DNA from 3 places in the Exiguobacterium artemiae 7-3 genome. Region 2 is predicted to be linked to each of the others. Evidence: riboswitches for the same ligand, from Rfam matches in the RefSeq annotation. Region 2 holds a riboswitch; each other region holds the start of a gene.
The links. A riboswitch is a leader RNA that binds a small molecule or an ion and turns the genes downstream of it on or off. The one in region 2 is predicted to bind S-adenosylmethionine.

Region 1 (2,263 bases), 1.9 Mb from region 2:
TTCCTTCATCAAGGCGATGATATTATCGTGTTCCGTCACGGTCCCGTCAAAGTCACATAAAATCCGGATTGTCATTTCGTGATCCCCCAAGCGTCGAGGGCAATTCGTAATTCTTCCTGCCGCACCGCAGCACTTGTCAGCGATTCTCCGGTCAGTGCGGCGTCGAGCGCCTGACGGAATGCGAGGACACCGGCAGCGGCACCTTGCGGATGACCGTGAACGCCGCCTCCAGCATTGATGACCGAGTCGGTACCGAAATCACGGACGAGCTGGGCTACGAGACCGGGGTGGATACCGGCCGAGGGAACCGGCAAAATTGTCTTCGTGTCCCCGATCCGGGTTGCTTCGACGGCGATCCCGCGGGCCAAGTCTTTGGCGAGTGCCACGTTCCCGTACGGCGATGGGAACAACGTCAAATCGGCACCAGCCAGTCGCGGTAACGTTCCGAGCAGAACAGGAGCCGCAATCCCGTATTCGGGACTTGCGATCAAGGCACCGCTTAAGGCCGGATGATTGAAGATTGGAACGGAAATGTCCGGGTCAGCCGCTAACTCGCGCAGGACGTCGAGTCCGTATGTAAACGTATTGAGCAGGAAGGCGGTCGCGCCGGCTTCAATCAAACGTTTCGCTTGATCCTTCAAGCCGAAGACGGGACCGCTTAACGTAATCGCGTAAAGCGCCCGTTTGCCGGTCCGTTCATAATGGGCATCGAGGACTTCCCGGCCAATCCGTGCCCGGTCGAGTGCCGGCGTCAACGGATTGTCGTACAATATCTCATCATCTTTGACGAGATCGATGCCGCCCGCGAGCTGGGCTTCGAGTTGTTCCCGTAAAAAGACGAGGTCTCGTCCGATGACCCCTTTAAAGATGCTCATCAACAGGGGACGGTCATGGACTTGAATCAACTGACGGATTCCTTCAATCCCGAATTTGGCACCGGGGAAGTCGTTCGTGAACGACGGGGGAAGCTGTAGATCGGTTAACTTGATTTGTCCGTCGAGCGACAGTTTGCCGAAGACCGTCGTTAAGATAGCGGAAAAGTCGCGTGAGACGTTGTGTTCCGGATAACGGATCGTGATGTAACCTTTGCCGTCATGTTCTTCGGTATGAACAACCTGTCCTTTGAAGGATTCCAGCTGCTGCTGTTCCAAATGATTTAAATCGGTCCAGGAACCGACCGTCAGACCGAGCGCGATTTGTTCTGCTCGTTTCGCCAACTGATTGGTCGTCCCGAGTTGGTACGTTGCGGTAATATACGCCATATGAATCGTCTCTCCCTTATTGAAAAATACAAAAATGGTCCCTCGTCAATGACAAGAGACCATGAAAAATTGCGCGTGGACTCTTATCTGTCAGCGTAATAGCTGCAAGAATTAGCACCGTGCCAAGTGGTCGGTTGCTGCGACATCGTAGGGCTCGTCCCTCCGTCTGCTCTTGATAAGAATTGGATGAAATTGTGAAATCTAATTGCAATTTTTACACGAGATTGGTCCCTTGTCAAACTATATTTTGAAAATTTATTTTTTTGAAAATACTTCTTCTATAGACGGTTCCGTTTTTTAAGCCGTTTCACTAAAAATTGGAATTGACAGACGACCAACCGCGCACGTAGTATTCAAATCAACATCAACCACACGACAACTACATATGACTCTTATCGTGAGTTGGCAGAGGGAATTGGCCCGAAGACGCCGCAGCAACCGACCATCCGGCACGGTGCTACATCCAACAGACATTCGTCTGAGAGATAAGAGGACGGAGTATTCTACCGCGCCTCTTTTCTTTGACGAAAAGAGGCGTTTTTTCGTGTGATCAACAAGGAGGAAACCATAATGGGATACCAAGCATTTACAGTACAGGACGCGATTGAACGGGTCCAGACACTCGGATTGATCGGCAAAGGACCGGTGACGGCAGAGGAAATCGGGGACGGGAACTTAAACCTTGTCTTTCGGATTCAATCGGGGAATCAGCGATTGATTTTAAAACAGGCTTTACCGTATGCGAAAGTCGTCGGCGAAAGTTGGCCGTTATCGCTTGAACGGGCCTGGATTGAACAGTCCGCCTTAAAAGAATTTGCAAAAGTCGCCGTTCCGTTCGTCCCGCACGTCTACCATGCAAGTAAGGAAGAGGCATTTACGGTGATGGAGGATTTGTCTCACTTGACGATTGTCCGGACCGGCTTGCTCGAAGGGGAGAAGTATCCGTTGCTTGCGGAACATATCGGTTCTTACTTGGCGCGAACACTGTTTTACACGTCGGA
Region 2 (2,263 bases):
GTGGACGAGACACATGCGTAAAAAGACAGCATTGATTCATGGAGGAACAGGCGTCGATCGAGCAACAGGTGCCGTTACACCTCCGATCTATCAAACAAGTACGTACAAACAAGAGAAAATCGGTCAATTAAAAGAAGGCTACGAATACTCGCGGACAGCCAACCCGACACGGACGAGCATTGAACGATTGATCGCCGACCTCGAGGGTGGCGCACGTGGTTTTGCCTTCGGATCAGGAATGGCTGCGATTCACGCGGTTTTCAACCTGCTTGAGTCAGGTGACCATATCGTCATGACCGATGACGTCTACGGCGGAACGTTCCGTTTGATGCAACGTGTCTTACCGAAATTCAACATCCAAGTGACATTCGTCGATACGACGGATCTCGCCGCGACGGAAGCCGCGGTTCAAGACAACACGAAGATGTTGTATGTCGAAACACCAACGAACCCGTTATTGAAAGTCACGGATATCGCGGCTGTCGCTGAAATCGCGAAGCGCAATAACCTGAAACTCGTCGTCGATAACACATTCGCGACACCATACTTGCAACAACCACTCGCACTCGGTGCAGATATCGTTCTGCACAGCGCGACAAAATACATCGGCGGTCACTCGGACGTCGTCGCTGGACTCGTCGTCGTCAACAGCGACGAGCTCGGAGAAGATCTTCACTTCATCCAAAACTCGACCGGCGGTATTCTTGGACCGCAGGACAGCTTCCTGCTCGTCCGTGGATTACGGACGCTTGGTATCCGGATGGATGCAATCGAAGAAACATCACATGATCTCGTTCAGTTCTTACAGGAACAAGACGTCGTCTCAAACATCTTCTACCCAGGACTTCCAACACATCCGGGACATGCGACACAACAAAAACAGGCGACTGGTTTTGGCGGCATGATCAGCTTTGATGTCGGATCAGCGGAAAACGCGGAGAAACTCGTCGAAGCGACACATTTCTTCACGTTGGCTGAGAGTCTTGGAGCTGTTGAAAGCTTGATTTCTGTTCCGGCACGCATGACACATGCCTCGATTCCGGCAGAACGTCGCGCTGAGCTCGGCATTACGGATGGTCTTGTCCGGATTTCGGTTGGACTTGAGGATGCAGAAGACTTGAAAGAAGATTTAGCACGTGCTTTCAGCCTGCTTCAGCCGGTTTCAGAAAAAACTGTTTGACAAGCAAAATAAGCCCTGCTAATATTCAGATTATATTAAAAATAACTAAATACCGATAACTCTTATCGAGAGTGGTGGAGGGACTGGCCCGATGAAACCCGGCAACCGCGGAATTTATTCCGAAGTGGTGCTAATTCCAGCAGACGAATGTCTGCAAGATGAGAGCAAATGGTTTTGTGTACTGAAAAAGTGCGCGCGTTTGCTCTAAAACGTGCGCACTTTTTTTTACGTTTAGGAGGGACAGTATTGATTCGCTTACAGGATGTAGGAAAGATTTATCGCTCGAAGCGCGGATCGGTTGAAGCCGTCGTCAATGTCGACTTAACAATCGAGCGCGGTGAAATTTTTGGAATAATCGGTTATTCGGGAGCAGGGAAATCGACGCTGATTCGATTGCTGAATATGTTGGAAGCTCCGACGAGTGGCTCGATCCAAATCGACGGAGTCGAAATGACGACGTTACGTCCAAAAGAATTACGCGGTGTTCGGAAAAACGTCTCGATGGTGTTCCAGCACTTTAACCTGCTTTGGTCGCGGACGGTTGAAGAAAACATCATGTTCCCTTTGGAACTTGGTGGTTATCCGAAAGCACGCCGTAAAGAACGGGTCGCTGAACTGATTCAACTCGTTGGACTCGACGGACGCGAAGGTGCTTACCCGTCCCAACTGTCAGGTGGACAAAAGCAACGGGTCGGGATTGCCCGGGCCCTGGCATCAAACCCGGATGTCTTACTATGTGACGAAGCGACAAGCGCGCTGGATCCGAAAACGACGGACTCAATTTTAGAGTTGCTTGTCGACATCAACAAAAAATTGAAACTGACGATCGTCTTGATCACACACGAGATGCATGTCATTCAAAAAATCTGTCACCGGGTTGCTGTCATGGAAGCCGGGAAAATCGTTGAACAGGGACCGGTTGCCGAAGTATTCCGTCACCCGAAACAGGCGATGACAAAAGAGTTCGTCAAACAATTGACATCACCATCCGAAAACGAATTGACGTTTGCGAAATTACGCGAACGCTACCCGACCGGAAAAATCGTCCAGCTGACGTTCGTCGGTTCGACGGCGGAAAGTCCG
Region 3 (2,263 bases), 480 kb from region 2:
GCTTGCTCTTGATTTCTGATCTTATTAGTCTTCTACCCGATTTATTTAGAAGCCGAACGTCTTCCCCGACTGGTACTTGACGCTTCGTTTTGGATTCGTTATAGTGAAAAGGTTCAAATCGGAATAATTACGTTTTAATATTTTTTGGAGGGTTTATTCATATGAAAAAATTAATTTCTGCTTTCACGGTTGCCTTTGCCAGTGCTGCTGTCCTTGCCGCCTGCGGTTCTTCCGAATCCGATCAAGGTGCGACCAATCAAAAGCTTCGCGTCTATACATCGACGTTCGCTACTGCGGCCATCGCCAAGGAAATTGGCGGAACGGACATCGACGTCCAGATGATCGTACCTCCAGGGGCAGATCCGCATTCATACGAACCGACGTCTAAACAACTGACGGAAATTGCACAAGGTGATCTGTTCCTCTTAACCGGGACGACGCTTGAGCCGTACTCGAAAAAAATCAAAGCCAGTCTTAAAGGCAACGATGTCCGCTTCGTCGAGACCAGCAAAGGAATCGACCTGCTGGAAGCGAATGCCACGCTTCATGAGCATGAAGGACATACCGGCGAACATGCGGAAGAAGGACATGATCACGGCAAATTTGACCCTCATGTCTGGCTCGATCCGAACAATGCCAAAGTGATGGCGCAATCGATTACGACGGCGCTCGCTAAAGAGGTACCTGATAAAAAAGCAGCGTTCGAGAAAAATCTCACCGCCTTCAATACCCAGGCAGATGATCTTGATCAAAACCTGCAACAGGCCGTTAATAAGGGATCGAAAAAAGAATTACTCGTCACACATGCGGCTTACGGATATTTAGCAGAACGCTACGGTTTCTCGCAATTACCGATTGCCGGTATCTCACCGTCGGACGAGCCTTCGCAAAAGCAACTGGCGGCGATCGTCAAGGAAGCCAAGTTACACGACTTGAAGTATATCGCTTTCGAAGAAACGGTTTCTCCGAAAGTCGCCCGTGTCATCCAACAGGAAATCGGAGCGGAAGCGATTACGATTCACAACCTCGAGTCCGTCACGAAAGAGCAGCAAAAGGCTTCCTATTTTGACTTGATGAATGAAAATGTGGCGACACTCAAACAAGCACTGCAGTGAAGTAGTGTTGACATGCATTAAAAGATACGTTACGGTAGAAAACGTATTTCAGACAATTAAATGACTTCTTTTTATCGCGAGAGACGGAGGGACTGGCCCGATGATGTTTCGGCAGCGGACGATTAAATCGTACTGTGCCAAATCCAGCAAGCTGAGGCTTGAGAGATAAGAAGAGCGTCTTTTTCAGTAAAGACCTCCTTCTTTCTTGCGAAGGAGTCTTTTTTTGTACACGTAGAAAAGGAGTGATTTTATGAACGAGACGATTACACCGAACAAATGGGCACTTCTACCGTTGCTTGTCTTTTTAGTTCTTTTTATCGGTGCCGGAATTTTTTACAATGATTTTTACAAATTCCCGATTCTGATTGCTGCTTTGATTGCCTTGATTTTTGCGGCGGTCACAACAAAGGGCAGCATCAATCAAACCGTGGAACGGATTGCGACGGGGGCCGGAAATCCGGACATCATGATTATGGTCTTTATCTTCCTACTCGCCGGTGCCTTTTCTGGAACGGCAGATGCAATCGGCGCAATTGAAGCGACCGTCAATGCATCATTAACATTTTTACCCCCGTCCCTCTTGATGAGCGGGCTGTTCATCATCGCCGCCTTCATCTCGATGGCGATGGGTACTTCCACCGGTACGATCGCAGCACTTGCACCGATTGCTCTCGGAATCCATGAAGCAACCGGTGTCAATGTCGCAATTGCCGCAGCAGCTGTCGTCGGTGGTGCAATGTTCGGCGATAACTTGTCGTTCATTTCCGATACAACGATTGCAGCGGTACGGACGCAAAAAACCAACATGCGCGATAAATTCCGAACCAACTTCATGATCGTCTTGCCGGCAGCAATCCTGACGGTCATCATCTTGGCTTTCGTCTCAGGTACAGGAGACGTCGTCGAAGCAAAAGCGTTTGAGTTTTATAAATTGATTCCGTATCTGTCTGTCATCGTCCTCGCCTTGTTTGGTGTCAACGTCATCCTCGTCTTAGTCGGCGGAACCGTTTTGACGGGAATCATCGGTATGATTGACGGAAGCTTCGGCTTAAGCGGCTTCGTCCTGTCGATGTCTGAAGGATTGATGGGGATGGCAGAAATTTCGATTTTGACGTTATTAATGGGCGGACTCGTCAGCCTAATCACCT

Region 1: another riboswitch for S-adenosylmethionine. It lies ahead of P402_RS0114425 (2,3-diketo-5-methylthiopentyl-1-phosphate enolase); the one in region 2 lies ahead of P402_RS0104600 (methionine ABC transporter ATP-binding protein).
Region 3: another riboswitch for S-adenosylmethionine. It lies ahead of P402_RS0102195 (Na+/H+ antiporter NhaC family protein); the one in region 2 lies ahead of P402_RS0104600 (methionine ABC transporter ATP-binding protein).

Annotation. Positions count from the first base shown of each region.
Region 1 covers NZ_KK211190.1:2,602,565-2,604,827, reverse strand. Annotated here, with positions in the region: gene P402_RS0114430 (2-hydroxy-3-keto-5-methylthiopentenyl-1-phosphate phosphatase) at 1-75, opposite strand, end outside; gene P402_RS0114425 (2,3-diketo-5-methylthiopentyl-1-phosphate enolase) at 72-1,262, opposite strand; SAM riboswitch class I at 1,343-1,444, opposite strand; SAM riboswitch class I at 1,652-1,754, shown strand; gene mtnK (S-methyl-5-thioribose kinase) at 1,833-2,263, shown strand, end outside.
Region 2 covers NZ_KK211190.1:717,838-720,100, forward strand. Annotated here, with positions in the region: gene P402_RS0104590 (PLP-dependent cysteine synthase family protein) at 1-21, shown strand, start outside; gene P402_RS0104595 (bifunctional cystathionine gamma-lyase/homocysteine desulfhydrase) at 14-1,180, shown strand; SAM riboswitch class I at 1,240-1,345, shown strand; gene P402_RS0104600 (methionine ABC transporter ATP-binding protein) at 1,427-2,263, shown strand, end outside.
Region 3 covers NZ_KK211190.1:240,290-242,552, reverse strand. Annotated here, with positions in the region: gene P402_RS0102200 (metal ABC transporter solute-binding protein, Zn/Mn family) at 162-1,115, shown strand; SAM riboswitch class I at 1,184-1,287, shown strand; gene P402_RS0102195 (Na+/H+ antiporter NhaC family protein) at 1,366-2,263, shown strand, end outside.